DNA from 3 places in the Kurthia populi genome. Region 1 is predicted to be linked to each of the others. Evidence: riboswitches for the same ligand, from Rfam matches in the RefSeq annotation. Region 1 holds a riboswitch; each other region holds the start of a gene.
What was found. Region 1 has a riboswitch for thiamine pyrophosphate ahead of ACFSY7_RS14030 (ABC transporter ATP-binding protein). Riboswitches for the same ligand answer to the same signal wherever they lie in the genome.

Region 1 (5,007 bases):
GATTTTCTTCAATTGTCTTGTCCCCGGATACAAATAACAGTTCATAATAATTCGGCACCCCATAATCCGCGGGGTTAAACGTACGTGTCGGAAATCCCTTCTCCTCCATTACGGGCACTTCGTGATTAATAAGCGCACCACTAAGCGCATCCACTTTATTCGTAATCAGTGCTGGTACAAGATCAAAGCCTACATCTTGCATCGTCACTTTCTCTGGGTCCCCGCCATCTGCTTTTACCATAGATTTTACATAAGCTTCACTCAGGTCACTTCCTGCATAACCAATTGTTTTTCCTTCTAAATCCTTCGGTGATTGAATCGTCTTTTCTTTATCCAGGACAATAATATGGTTTAATGGCTCGCGTACAATCGGTCCAATTGATTTTACAGGGATGTCCTCATTTGCACGCGCTCGCACAACATCTTGCTGATAATAAATCCCCACCGTTGCTTTGCCGGCAGCAGTCAATGTCAATGGGTCCGTCACATTTTGTGGGTATTGGATGTTTAAGCGAATCCCCTCTTCTTTGAAATAGCCTTTTTCCTCAGCAGCATAAATAAAGCTATGTACAGCATTAGGATACCAATCAAGTACGAGTGTTACCTCTTGTAGCCCATCAGCTGCTGTTTTTTTATCACTACTTCCGCAAGCAGTTACTAGCATCAAACAAACACTTAAAATACATAACATCATTATTTTCTTCATGCTTCTTTCCTCCACGTAATATATTTTTTTTCAATTATTGTCATTATCGTAGCAAAAACAATCGCTAGTAGTGATAACACAACAATCGGTGCAAACACACCTGCCCCATCCATTTGTGTCATCATACGTTTACTAAAGTAACCTAGTCCGGACTGAGCCCCTAACCATTCACCAATCGCAGCACCAATTACCGTCAGCGGAACAGCAATTTTTAAACCCGTAAAAAAGGATGGGATGGCACTTGGTACTTTTAATTTCCAAAATTGTTGCCAACGACTTGCACCGAATGTCTGCAGAAGCTCTAGCTGCCCTTTTTTCACACTGCGCAAGCCATCAAAAGTATTCATCGCAATGGGGAAAAAAGCAATTAGGACGGTCACAAGCACCTTACTCCAAATGCTATAACCAAACCACAGCACAAAAATAGGTGCAAGGGCCGTCGTTGGAATCGTTTGTGAGACGACAAGAAGCGGATAAAAAGCGCGCTCTAGCCAAGCACTAGCATCCATTACTAATGCAAGAGCTATACCTAACACAAGTGAAATAACTAAACCAATCGCAATAATGGCTAATGTCGCCGGTAGATGTATCATGAAGAGTGGCTCTCGTAGTAGCCATATCTTTTCAATAATTTGTCGCGGTGACGGTAAAATATAAGGTGAGGCAATCAAATGTGCAAGCCATTCCCACACGGCTAGTAAAACGAGCATTACAATTAATGGCGGTAGCATTTTTCTCATACCATAGCACCACCAATCTTGGCATAAATTTGTTGTTTTGAGACTGACGAGTCCATGCATTCGAATGCTGCAATTGGCTGTGTTGTCGCCACAAAAATACGATTTGATAAAAACAAAGCTTCATCAATATCATGTGTAATAAAAAGAATGGTCTTTTTTTCTACTTTCACAATATCCTTTAGCCACTGCTGTAAATCCTTGCGTGTAAGCGCATCTAGTGCACTGAATGGTTCATCTAACAACAATACGTCCGCTCCTGTTAAAAGAGTTCGTATAAAGCTTACGCGCTGCTGCATGCCACCTGATAATTCATGTGGCTTTTTATCCTCATAATCCGCTAATCCAAACCGTATAAAAAATTGCTGTGCTTGCCTACGAGCCTCTTTCTTCTTAATCCCCTGACATTCTAAAGGAACAATCGCATTGTCAAGCGCTGTTCGCCATGGCATAAGCTGATGTTGCTGTGGCATATAACCTATTTTTCCAGGTTTTTTAATCACACCCTGCTGTGGTTGCTCAAGTCCTAGTAGTAAACGAAATACCGTACTCTTCCCACAACCACTTGCACCAACAATACTAATAAACTCCTCCGCTTTTATGTGTAGATTTAAGCCACTTAAAATTACCTTCTCATTGTATGAAAAATATACATCTTCCATTGCGACAACCATTATCCATTCCTCCTTCATCACAACAAAAAAGCCATTTCCTATAGGAAATGGCTCTACATGCGTCTGTAAATAGAACCCACTTCCCTTCGTTAGCATTACCTAATTCAAGTCATAAGGGTTTCATCTCAGCCTTTTACAGCACCCCTAGTGGTAAATGAAATTAAAAAACGTCCCATGCCTAGAATTCCGGCATGGGACGTGATCATATGAATCAATCAACGCTTTCCTACGCTAGTACAAACTAGATCAGGTTCAAGGATTAATTCATTGCGTGAATTTCTCGGCTGACAACATCAGCACTCCTAGCATCTTTTTGTATGTGATTATCAAGGAGTATATCACGATAATAATTGAATGACAATGGGTTGCTCAAAAAGGTTTTATTGCTACCATCATTTGTATAATTTTATATTTTAATAAAAAGCTTTATTTAAAAGGGAATATAAGCGTAAAACAAGTACCTACTCCTACTGTACTTGCAACACGAATTTGTCCACCGTGCTGCTCCATAATTGATTTACAAATCGCCAAGCCCAACCCTTCTCCACCAGATTGACGAGCACGGTGCTTATCAATACGATAGAAACGTTCAAAAATATGCGCTAAATGCGCTGATGCGATGCCTTCTCCTTCATCAAGCACTTCTACGGTATAACCATATGTTTTTATCGTCACAGTCGTATTTATAGGACTGTAGCGTATAGCATTTTGAACAAGATTTAAGATTACTTGTTGAATCTTCATGACGTCTACAGAAATCGGTAATGGAGACTGTAGCATATAATGAATCGTATAATTTTCATTCAACATATTTAATATAGGTGCTAGGTCTTCAAGTAAGTCATCAAGTGAAATTTCTTCACATTGTAAGGGTTCTTCACGGTCTAAATGAGCAAGCTGTAATAAATGCTCCGTTAGTTTTGTCATGCGTGTTGCCTGCGTGCGAATCTGCTCAATAGACTGCCGTATTTGTTGTACATTATCTAGTGGTGAACGTAGCAATATTTCTGTAAAACCCTGTATAGAAGTTAATGGCGTTTTTAATTCATGTGATGCATCTGAGACAAATTGCTGCAACATTTGCTGCGTAGCATATTCTTTTTCAAAAGCACTTTGTAGACGGTCTTGCATATGCTGTACAGATTGCTCTAACTCCTTCACTTCAAGTGGCGCATGAGGCACAGCTACTTTGTCATGCATTGTTTCTGCCGACAATTGCCGTACTTGCGTATTTAGTGCATTTAATGGTGCCAATGTTTGCTCAATTATACGCCGGTAAAAAAGGAATGCTATGATAAATAGCACTGCAACCACACTTGTAAAAATCATTAATTGTGTCATCATTAATTCATTTTCCTCATGTAATGGAAAGGAGATTTCAACATGATGCCCTTGTTGTTGCTGCTCAAAAACGCGGGTATCCGTTGTAGCATGATGCGGCCCACGAAGTGCTAAAATTTGCTGTCCATCAATAACCACCTTAGCTGTCGGAAATTGCTGTGCTAAAAAGTGCTGCGATTCCTCCGTCACTTTTTGATCATTGAACTGTATATTTTGTACTGCTCCATCTACTAATTGCTGTTGTTCAACATGCATCGAATATTTAAAAATCGCGCCTAATAAAAGTGCAAGGCAGCCGTACAAAATAATAAAAATAACTACGGTACGCCAAATGAGCTGTTTACGCATACTCATAGGCGTATATCCAATTTGTAGCCAAAGCCACGCACGGTTTGTAACATCGTATGCTCTGTATCTCCGAGCTTTTGTCGTAATGTTTTCATATATACTTCTACAACATTGACGCTACCAAAATAATCATAGCCCCATACCGCGTTCAAAATAGCTTCTTTTGATAATACAGTCTGTGGATGCTCAATAAAATAATGTAATAGCTTATATTCTGTACGTGTTAATTGCAGCGGCTCTCCCTTATAAATAATTAATTTTTGCTTCTCGTCAATTAGTAAAATACTTTCCTCTTGCTGTATATTTACATTACGCAAACGCGCTTGAATTCTAGCTAATAGCTCCTCAAAGCTAAAGGGCTTCGTCATATAATCATCAGCCAATGCATTTAAGCCCTTCACACGATCTTCGACTTCTCCTTTTGCTGATAATAAAATAACTTGGCAGCCCACATGTTTTTTTAATAAATGACACACCTCATAGCCATTCATTCCCGGCATCATAATATCAACAATCGCAACATCTGGCACCGTATTTTTCGCTAATTGAATACCGTTCATACCATCATTTGCAACCGAAACATCATAGTTTTCTGCTTCCAAACCCATTTGCAAAAATTGTGTAATACTCATCTCATCGTCAATAACTAAAATTTTCGTCATCGTACGCCCCCTTTTTTCAGCAAATCTTCAGCTTTCTTTTATTATTTCAACAGCTTCCACCGTTATACTTGGTATATCTACTAACGGAAAGGATGATGGATGCCTTATGACTCGCACACAATTAACTGCTCTTATTAGTGTTTTACCACTTCCACTCATCATTTGGCAACTTGTTTTACAGCCTAATTCGCTAAATTTTTGGAATATAATTGCCGTCACACTTGGAGCAATTGCTTTTAGCTCATTAAGCTTTGTATTATTTCTAGGAGCGCGCCCTCGTTTTATTGCCTATCACCTTGGTCAAAAAGCACACCGTATATTAGCTGTTGTTGGGGTTGGCGCAATTCTTTTACACAATCAGGCAGAAGGCTTTGTTCATCACTCACATGCGACACACCAGGCCGCAAGTTATGGTGGTAATGCTCAAACAATCTTTCTGATTATTGCCGGTCTGAGTGTTTTATTTCTTGCAAAAAAATGGCTTCTTTACACACCAAGCATGATTCAAACAGCTATCAAAAAAAGCGCATTTATTCGCT
Region 2 (5,007 bases), on a different contig from region 1:
GAAAAACAGAGATTCATAAGTCCCTATTTGAAAATTAAAAAATAATAAGAAATATGCTTTTATAGACTAAAACTCATAAAAAGATTGATTTTTCTAAAAATTTAAGACATAATAGTATGTAAATAGACAGTGCATCGATTAGTTTTTTGGCATAGAAAGAATAAACAGTGTGCGGGATAGTTCAAGGAAATAGGAGTGTAGTTAAAAAGATGATGTTTGTTCAGTTAGTGCAACAGTTGTGCATAGGATTAGTTGTGTAAGGGACGGAAAAAGCAGTTTGAGCGAGCGTGGGTTATAACAAATGATTAGGTAGAGAGAGTCTTTAAAAAAACTCAAGTACTATAGTTGATATGACGTCACACTCGGTCATGCGAATGCAACGTATTGTCAAAAATACTACAATGAGGTGACTAGCATGAAATCAAAATTAGTGAAATGGACTCTGGCGGCAAGTTTGGCAACATCGGCATTTGGATTAGGAGCTGTAGCATCTCCTTCATCTAATGTAGAAGTAGCGCAGGCGGCATATACAATGTTCTCAATTACAGATGGTGTGAATGTACGAAGTGGACCAGGGACAGGATATCGTGTATTAGGGCAATTAACATTTAATGATCCGATTTCTGTCATTAGTAAATACAATAGCGCATGGTCAAAAATTTCATATAAAGGCAAAACAGCGTATGTATCGAATAGTTGGATTGCGTCACAACCAAATGTACAAGAATATTATACGGTGAATACCGGAGGGGCTAATTTAAATGTGCGCAGTGGACCAGGCACGTCGTATAGCATTTTATTCAAAAAATCAGGCGGCTCTATTGCAGCGATGCTGAATAAAACGAATTCTAAATGGTACCGTATTTGGAGTGGTGGAAGCCGAGTAGGCTATGTATCAGCCGCGTATTTAGAACGTTTGCCAGCGTATAGTGTTCAAACAGAAGGCGTGAAGCTTTATCTTCGAACAGGGCCAGGCTCAACCTATACAAAGATTCGTACTTTGACAGACTATGAGGTGCTATACGCAGTAAATGTCGAGAGTAGTAGATGGTTTGCAGTGGCATATGCAGATGGCAAAATTGGCTATGTTAATGCAAAATATTTAACCCCTTTCCCATACTAAATCGTGAGGAGGAGTAGTGATGGCCAGAGCCCTTTTAAAAAAATGGTTGATGGCAGCGGGTTTCGCATTTTCAGCTCTGGGGGTGAGTGTACTAGCAGAGCCACAATTTATGGCACAAGCAGTACAGCAAATAACGATAAAATATGCACAATACAATGGCTTAAAAGCATTTGAAAAGCCAGCCATTACAAGTAAAGTGGTAGGAACCTATACACTAAATAACCCCGTGCATATTTTAAAGTCATATAATCGTGATTATTATGAGGTGCACATTGACAGCCAAAAAGGATATGTCCAAAAAGAATATGTTAGCGTAACGCCCTATTTCGTAAAAGCTGTGAAGGTCTATACACCGGGAGATACACTAAATATGCGAACAGGGCCAGGTGTCGGCTATAAAGTGATTGGTGCGGTAGCGCATACAAAGCCACTCTATGTAACAAGTACGAAGTCATTTGGCAACTGGCTACAGGTTTGGTATAAAGGACAGTTTGGCTTTGTGAATAAGGGATATACGGTAGCGCCTCCGTGGTATATGGTGCGTGTGCCGGCAGATGATACACTGACTGTACGAACAGGGCCAGGTGTCGGCTATCGACAAGTGGGGGCCTTATATAATAAAGACCGCGTACAAGTATTAGAAAAAACAACATCGAAATGGTATCAAGTGTATCACCGTGGGGAAATTGGTTATGTATCAGCCGCTTATGTAACGAAAAAATAGGGGTGAGACATCATGACATCAAAATGGGTAAAGTGGACAATTGCAGCAGGTTTAGCAGAGTCGGCATTTGGGCTAACATATGCCGCGCAACCCTCAACTGTTCAACACGCGCAAGCAATTAGTACGATGTATTCAACAACGGATCATTTAAATATCCGTACAGGACCAAGTAAGAAATACCGCGTTGTTGGGCAATTTAATGAAAATGATGCCATTCAAGTGCTTCGAAGCTATGCGACAACATGGTATCAAATTTCATATAAAGGTACAAAACGTTATGTGCATAAAGCGTATGTCGCAAAAGAGCCAATTCATATGGGAACAGGCTTTGTGACAACGGCAAAAGGTGTGAATCTTAATATGCGTTCTGGACCAAGCACAGGGTATAAAATTATTGGTAAAATGCCATCTCGTGCAGCATTTAAAGTGATCGATTTCCGTGATGGTTTTTGGTACAAAATTTATTATAAAGGAAAAGTTGGGTATGTGAGCTCAGCTTACACATATATTTATCACTAAGCAACTTTGCGGGGTATCATGCCCCGATTTTTTATGGCGTTTTTTGGAATGTATGCTATACTAAGGATAATTAAAATTATTGCAGGGGGACACGTATGTGTTGAGAAGGTTAAAGCCTGACCCTTAGAACCTGTCCGTTAATACGGGCGTAGGGAGCAATGTACGTAATCATTACTGTGTACATTTGCTCTCCGTCATGGAGAGTTTTTTTATTGCACTATTTTAATTTGCGGGGGGACACATTTGTGTTGAGAAGGTTAAAACCTGACCCTTAGAACCTGACAGTTAACACTGACGTAGGGAGCAATTTTTTAAAAGCGCGCTCCTATTTCGGATGCGTGCTTTTTTTTTGCCTACGTCCATCCAAGAGGAGGACTTTTTAATGACATTTTGTGACGAAGTAAGACAAGAAAATGCACTTTATTTTGAGGCAAGCTTTGAGCATCCATTTGTGCAAGGCATTGTGGACGGTACATTACCACTGGAGAAATTTAAGTATTATATGCTACAAGATGCCTTCTATTTAAAACACTATACGAAGGTATTGGCCATTGCTGCATCGAAGGCGACAGAAGCGGACGAGACGCTCTATTATTTGCAAGCAGCGCAAAATATTCAACTTGCAGAACTTGAGATGCATCGTCTAACGTTCCATGAGTTAGGTGTAACGGACGCGGAACTTGAAGCGTTTGAACCTTCGCCATCTGCGTATAACTATGTGAGTCATATGTACAATGCGGCCTATAACGGAGATGCGGCAGAAGCATTCGCAGCGATGTTCCCATGTCCATGGCTCTATTTAGAAATTGGCAATCGTTTTAAAGATGCGAAGCCAGGCGTCGCGCTGTATGAACAGTGGCTTGCGCTTTATAGCTCTGACGATATGAACGAGAATATTAAGCAACAATTAGCGTTAATGAATCACTATGCACAACAGCAACCGCATAAAATCTCATTATTTAAGCAGCATTTTAAAAAGAGCTGCTACTATGAGTGGAAGTTCTGGGAAATGCCATGGACGGCTGAAAACTGGGAGCAGGAGGTTATGCGCTATGTCACTCGTTAATATTCGAAAAAAAGCACCGCTTGTCCATTGTATAACGAACTATGTCGTAGCGAATTTTACGGCAAATGGGTTGCTTGCGATGGGTGCTTCTCCTGTGATGGCGGATGCCGTCGAGGAGGTAGCGGATATGGTACGTGTAAGTGATGCATTATTACTTAATATTGGCACATTAAATGAGCGCACGATGGAGGCGATGGTGACTGCTGGAAAAGCAGCAAATACGCAACAAGTTCCAGTTGTACTCGACCCAGTAGGTGTTGGCGCTACGCCATTTCGCAAACAGTTTGTAAAGCAACTTTTAGCGCAAGTGAACATTGATTTATTGCGTTGTAATGCTGGAGAATTAGCGGCTCTTACAGGCGCCCAGTGGCAGGCAAAGGGTGTGGATAGTGGTGAGGGGAATATGGATGTCATTGCAGCAGCATCCAAGTTCGCAAAAGATTATCAATGTGCCGTCATTATTACCGGTGCAACTGATGTTTTAATCGAGCAAGGGAAGGTTTATCGTATTTCTGGGGGCGTTGTCGAAGCAACCTTTGTTACAGGAACTGGCTGCTTACTTAGTGCAGTATGTGCAGCAACACTTGGTGCAGAAGCTTCTCTTTTGGAAACATTACAACAGTATAAGCAGGCGGCTACCATCGTCGGACCTAAAGCAACGGGCTCATTTCAAATGGGCTTTTTAGATGCCTTACATCATATTTCGGAGGGATTAGCATGATTGCATTAACAATTGCAGGATCAGATAGCGGTGGCGGAGCAGGGATTCAAGCCGACTTAAAAACATTTCAGGAGTTAGGCGTCTTTGGCACGTCGGCGATTACGGCATTGACGGCACAAAATACACTTGGTGTGCATGATATTATGGCAGCAGAGCCCGCATTTGTTGCAGCACAGTTGCATGCATTATTTGAAGATTTTGAGATAACAGCCGCGAAAACGGGCATGCTATTTTCACCCGCTATTATTGACGTGGTGGCAGCAACTATGCAACAGCAACATATCCCACTTGTCGTCGATCCCGTGATGATTGCGAAAGGCGGCGCGACATTATTAGCGCAACAGGCTGTTCAAACAATGAAGGAAGTTTTATTGCCGGTCGCGACAGTTTGTACACCAAATATTCCAGAGGCAGAGGTGCTCGCTGGTATGACGATCACTACAGCTAGTGATGTAGCACAAGCAGCACAGCGATTAATGGCGCTTGGTGCAAAAAATATTGTCATGAAGGGTGGTCATTTAAGCGGAGTGGATGCGGTAGATACAGTGTTTTTAGAAGATGGCTCTGTTTTTACGATGACGACGCCACGTATTGATACGAAGGCCACGCATGGCACAGGCTGCACGTTTTCAGCAGCCATTACAGCAGGGCTAGCGAATGGACAAGAGCTAAAGGAAGCCATTATTGAAGCGAAACGCTTTATTCAAGCTGCTATCGTACATCCGCTAGGCATTGGACATGGTCATGGACCGACCAATCATTTTGCCTATAATCGCTATGACTGTGAGGTGTTCGTCGATGAAGCGTAGTGATTTAGCGGTATATTTTATTATGGGAACGGAAAATTGTGTGAA
Region 3 (5,007 bases), on a different contig from region 1:
GCTAATCGCGACAGATGTTGCAGCGCGTGGATTAGATGTAGAAGGCTTAACGCATGTTATTCATGTGGATGTACCGGTTTCACAAGAGCAATACACACACCGTTCAGGTCGTACAGGTCGTGCAGGGAAAAGCGGTGAAGTGCTAACATTATTAGTAGGTCCTTCTGAAAAACAATATAAACAAATCACCCGTTCATTAGATGAAAAACCGACTGAAAAGATTTGGGATAAAGGCGGTCTCGTAAAAGGGAAAGGTTTTTATTCAGCTGGTCCTGCGAAAAAAGGCAGAAACTCTGACAATTCTAAAAAGAAAGACTATAATAAGCAGTATGATAACCGTTCAGAACGTAAATATGACGATAAACCGTACAAAAAACGTTATGACGGTGACACTACTCGTAAGGACGAAGGCAAACGCCCATTCAAAAAGTATGATGAAAATTCATATAAAAAAAATGATGAAGGTAAACGCTCATATAAAAAGAACGGCGAAGAAAATCGCTCATTCAAAAAGTATGATAACGAAGGTACTCGTAGCGGCTCATACAAAAAGAATGATGGCAGCAAACGTCCATATAAAAAACGCTAAGGGGTCGATTAATGATGACATTCGAAGAAAAATTAGCTCAATTTGCTGAGCTTGCTGTAAAAGTAGGGACAAACATTCAGCAAGGTCAAACGCTTTTAATTAACACAACAGTGGATACAATCGAGTTTACTCGTTTAGTTGTGAAAGAAGCATATAAAGCTGGCGCAGCACGCGTAACCGTGAACTACTCAGATGATGTAGTCGCACGACAATTATTTGAAAATGCATCAGTAGAAGAGTTTGAAAAATTCCCTCGTTGGATTACAGAGCAACGTGATGAGTTGATTGAACGTGGTGGCGCACTTCTTTGGATTGATGCAGCAGATCCAGACTTAATGGCTGGCATCCCTGTTGAAAAAATTTCAGCAAACCAAAAAGCGTCAGGTAAAGCATTAGAAAACTATCGTGATGCTGTAATGAATGATAAAATCGCATGGTCAATCATTGCGATTCCGTCGAAAAAATGGGCAGCGAAAGTATTCCCTGAATTACCTGAAGAAGAACAAGTTCCTGCAATGTGGGAAGCAATCTTCAAAACGGTACGTATCGGTGAAGGTAGCGCCGTTGAAAACTGGCAAGCTCACTTGAAAAACTTACATGTGCGCGGTGATTTAATGAATGAAAAGCATTTTGCTAAATTACATTACACAGCGCCAGGTACGGATTTAATTGTTGGCTTACCAGACAAACACATTTGGGCAACTGGCTCTAGTAAAACACCACAAGGCACTGAATTCGTCGCAAATATGCCAACAGAGGAAGTCTTTACATTGCCATCTAAATACGATGTAAACGGCTATGTGTCATCAACAAAACCACTTGTCTATCAAGGGAATATTATCGACAACTTCAAATTAACTTTTGAAAATGGCGTGATTGTGAAAGCAGAGGCACAGCAAGGTGAGGAATTATTAAATGAGTTGATTAAAGCGGATGAAGGCTCTAAATACATTGGTGAAATCGCACTTGTACCACATGAATCACCAATTTCAGCATCTGGCTTACTTTATTACAACACATTATTTGATGAAAATGCATCCAATCATATCGCAATTGGTGCAGCATATCCAACTTGTTATGAGGGTGGTAGCGAGCTATCTGAAGAGGAAATGGATAAAGCAGGCATCAATGTTTCAATTACACATGAAGACTTTATGGTCGGTAGTGCGGAAATGGACATCGATGGCATCCATGCAGACGGGACAGTAGAAGCTGTATTCCGTAAAGGTGCTTGGGCATTTTAATAAAAAGAAAATAGACTTTGACATACATCTAAAAATAACCGCTCCTATGAGCATAAGAAAAACCGGAACCGCGCTATGGCGCAGTTCCGGTTTTTCGTTGTGAACGCTAAAAAAGAAACATGACGTGTTTTGTCCCAGTCTCTTTTTAAATGTCCTTAACGGCGATTTGTAGATTGTGACGCTTTTTTATTATTTAATACTTTTTTCACGATTGGATAAACGACAGGTGCTAATTTAACAGCTGTGCTAATTACTTTTTTTAAGTTCATTATGCATAACCTCACTTTTTAGTAGTTAGTATAGTATTACCGTTGTTGAATTTCTTTAAACGTACAGTACTTTAATTGCTTGTACAATATTGTGAATAAACGGTTCATCTTATTTACGGAAGCGCGTGTGAAAAGTTTCAAAAAGGTTGAAAGCTTGAGCATTTTTCCGTACAATAGGGTTGTTCAATAAACGAGATGTAACAACCACAAGGGGAGCTATTAAAATAGCTGAGAGTGAAGTGCGACTTCTAACCCTTAGAACCTGTAAGTTAATGCTTGCGAAGGAATGTGGATAGACAGCTGACGCTATGCGATGTCAGGGATCTTTCCCTGGCATCGCTTTTTTCATATCTATCTAATCCAACTGGTTTGATTTGTACATCAACATTGGAGGTTGAAGGGATTGAACAGTAAAAATTTATTAATGATGGTCGAAATCGCCATTTTCGCGGCCATCGGTATTATTTTAGATAAGCTGACATTTAGCTTATGGCCACAGGGCGGCTCGATTAGTCTTGTGATGGTGCCAATCGTCATTATGGCGTTTCGCTGGGGCACAGTGGCAGGGCTTGTGACGGGCTTATTAATCGGTACGATGAATGCGATGTTTGGCGGCTTTATTTTAACACCGCTACAAGGCTTTATTGATTACTTCTTTGCGTTTACTGTAGTAGGGCTTGCAGGGCTTTTACGTCCACTTGTTACACGTGCCCAAACAGCGAGTGAGAAGGCCTTGTACATTACAATAGGGACGATTATCGGCGGTTTAATTCGCTATGTAGCTCATGCAACAGCTGGCTATGTATTCTTCTCTGAATATGCGGGTGACCAAAATCCACTAATTTATACGATTGTCTATAATGGTTCGTACATGGTGCCAGCCATTATTTTAACGGCAGCGATTGTTAGTCTACTCATGACAAAGGCACCGAAACTATTGGAGCCTAAAAAACGATAAAGAAACGAAGGAACTGAATTAATTCAGTTCCTTTTTCGTCATGAAAAAAGTGTGATATAGTAGAAGAAGATTCAATATAAAGGAGATCTTGAACGATGATTGTGAAAACGCAAGAAGAATTTGATGCGTTAATGAAAGCAGGCCGTGCAATGGCTGAAATTCGTGACGCCCTTAAAAATGCGACAAAACCTGGTGTGACAACAAAAGAATTAGATGAATTAGCTGGTAAATTATTCGAAGAAAAAGGTGCTGTATCAGGCCCTAAAGCAGAATATGACTTCCCAGGTTATACATGTATTAGTGTAAATGAATGTGTTGCCCATGGTATTCCGGACAACCGTAAACTACAAGAAGGCGATATGATTAACATTGATGTATCAGGCCATGTAGACGGTTTCTATGCAGATACAGGTGTATCATTTGTTGTAGGCGATGTTGAAAAACCAGAACTTCAAATCCTTTGCGATGTGGCTCAAAGCTCATTTGACCGCGCAATGGCAAAAATTAAACCAGGTGCGCGCTTGAACCAAATCGGTAAAGCTGTAGAACGTGAAGCACATGATAAAGGTTTAAAAGTAATCATGAACTTAACAGGCCATGGTGTAGGTCATTCATTACATGAAGAACCTCAATACGTTTTAAACTACTATGATGCATGGGATGCAACAATGATGAAAGAAGGCATGGTTTTCGCTGTAGAACCATTCATTTCTCAAGCTGCTGAAAACATCGTAGAGGGCACAGATGGCTGGGCATTCTTAACACCAGATAAATCATTTGTTGCACAATTAGAACATACAGTTATCGTAACGAAAAATGGTCCTGTATTAACAACAAAAATCGATTAATTTCAATAAAAAAAGACTGTAGCGGAAGCGTTTCTTCTGTTACAGTCTTTTTTTATTTGCGTTAGATGGCAAACGTTTGCGTATGAAAATGATCCCAACAATCAAGACGCCGCTTAAAAATAATGCAGCTGTTGTGACAAGCAATTCATTGAAAGTATTAGCAATGGCTACACCAATTAAAAACCAAATGAATACAGCGGGAAAGGCGGCGTCATAAAGATGGAAGCGGATTGCGAGTGCAAGTGCGGCTGCACACGTTAACAATACAACAGCCCATAGCTGACGACTAAGGCCAAAATCAATGAGGTTATTCGAAATAAACAGGAAGCCGATAGTTAAAAAAGTGAGGAATGCTATAGCAGCAAATGCAATTGAAATTGGCAGGCGTCCATTCATTTTATTCTCTGTTAATGGGTAGGTTAAATACAGTATGAATAAGCAGATAGAGATCACAGCTAGTGCCGCAAGTGCAAGAATAAATTGCTCATAATGCCATAAATTAATCCAAACGATAAATACAATCGAGCTTATCGCAAATAAAATGGCTTGCGTGAGTGTTAGTGCAGAAGCTGTATGGCGCTTTTGCCATTGCGCAAAAACCCAATAAGCGAGTAATATCAAAGCGCCTGGGAATAGCCAATAAACGTATAGAGCTGGAAACATTAATATTTTATAACTGTAGGCCAGTTCAAGTGCCGTATGATTGTTGAGTGGTAGTGCATAAGCAGATAAGCTGGCGATAAATAAAGCGATGAACGCCAACAGAACAATTAAAAATCTGCCCAATGATAACCCCTCCTAAAAATAAAGATATACGTATTAGTATACCTCATGAATCGCGTGCAACAATTTTCATTTCTGTGAACATTCTTCGAACATACGCATATATTGCGCTTTAGCACTGCATAGCTGTAAAATATATGTAATCTACTAAAGGGAGCGATGAAGTTGGTACAAAAAATTGACAAGCTAGATTTATCGAAAAAGTTGAGTGACCAAATTTCGTATAAAAAGGAATTAAAGAAGCTACAATATGAAATGTTGAACATTCAACAGTTTTTATTTAAGCATGATATTGGCTTAATTTTAGGCTTTGAAG

Region 2: another riboswitch for thiamine pyrophosphate. It lies ahead of tenA (thiaminase II); the one in region 1 lies ahead of ACFSY7_RS14030 (ABC transporter ATP-binding protein).
Region 3: another riboswitch for thiamine pyrophosphate. It lies ahead of thiT (energy-coupled thiamine transporter ThiT); the one in region 1 lies ahead of ACFSY7_RS14030 (ABC transporter ATP-binding protein).

Annotation. Positions count from the first base shown of each region.
Region 1 is NZ_JBHUOR010000122.1:9,105-14,111, reverse strand. Features, by position in the region: gene ACFSY7_RS14040 (ABC transporter substrate-binding protein) at 1-706, opposite strand, end outside; gene ACFSY7_RS14035 (ABC transporter permease) at 703-1,446, opposite strand; gene ACFSY7_RS14030 (ABC transporter ATP-binding protein) at 1,443-2,117, opposite strand; TPP riboswitch at 2,182-2,273, opposite strand; TPP riboswitch at 2,324-2,431, opposite strand; gene ACFSY7_RS14025 (sensor histidine kinase) at 2,544-3,806, opposite strand; gene ACFSY7_RS14020 (response regulator transcription factor) at 3,809-4,468, opposite strand; gene ACFSY7_RS14015 (hypothetical protein) at 4,575-5,007, shown strand, end outside.
Region 2 is NZ_JBHUOR010000104.1:172-5,178, forward strand. Features, by position in the region: gene ACFSY7_RS11870 (SH3 domain-containing protein) at 416-1,123, shown strand; gene ACFSY7_RS11875 (SH3 domain-containing protein) at 1,143-1,847, shown strand; gene ACFSY7_RS11880 (SH3 domain-containing protein) at 1,860-2,366, shown strand; TPP riboswitch at 2,440-2,538, shown strand; TPP riboswitch at 2,588-2,686, shown strand; gene tenA (thiaminase II) at 2,749-3,432, shown strand; gene thiM (hydroxyethylthiazole kinase) at 3,419-4,153, shown strand; gene thiD (bifunctional hydroxymethylpyrimidine kinase/phosphomethylpyrimidine kinase) at 4,150-4,962, shown strand; gene thiE (thiamine phosphate synthase) at 4,952-5,007, shown strand, end outside.
Region 3 is NZ_JBHUOR010000117.1:1,091-6,097, forward strand. Features, by position in the region: partial or broken gene ACFSY7_RS13225 (DEAD/DEAH box helicase) at 1-250, shown strand, start outside; gene ACFSY7_RS13230 (aminopeptidase) at 604-1,833, shown strand; gene ACFSY7_RS13235 (hypothetical protein) at 1,989-2,102, opposite strand; TPP riboswitch at 2,302-2,406, shown strand; gene thiT (energy-coupled thiamine transporter ThiT) at 2,506-3,060, shown strand; gene map (type I methionyl aminopeptidase) at 3,156-3,908, shown strand; gene ACFSY7_RS13250 (tryptophan-rich sensory protein) at 3,948-4,694, opposite strand; gene ACFSY7_RS13255 (polyphosphate kinase 2 family protein) at 4,851-5,007, shown strand, end outside.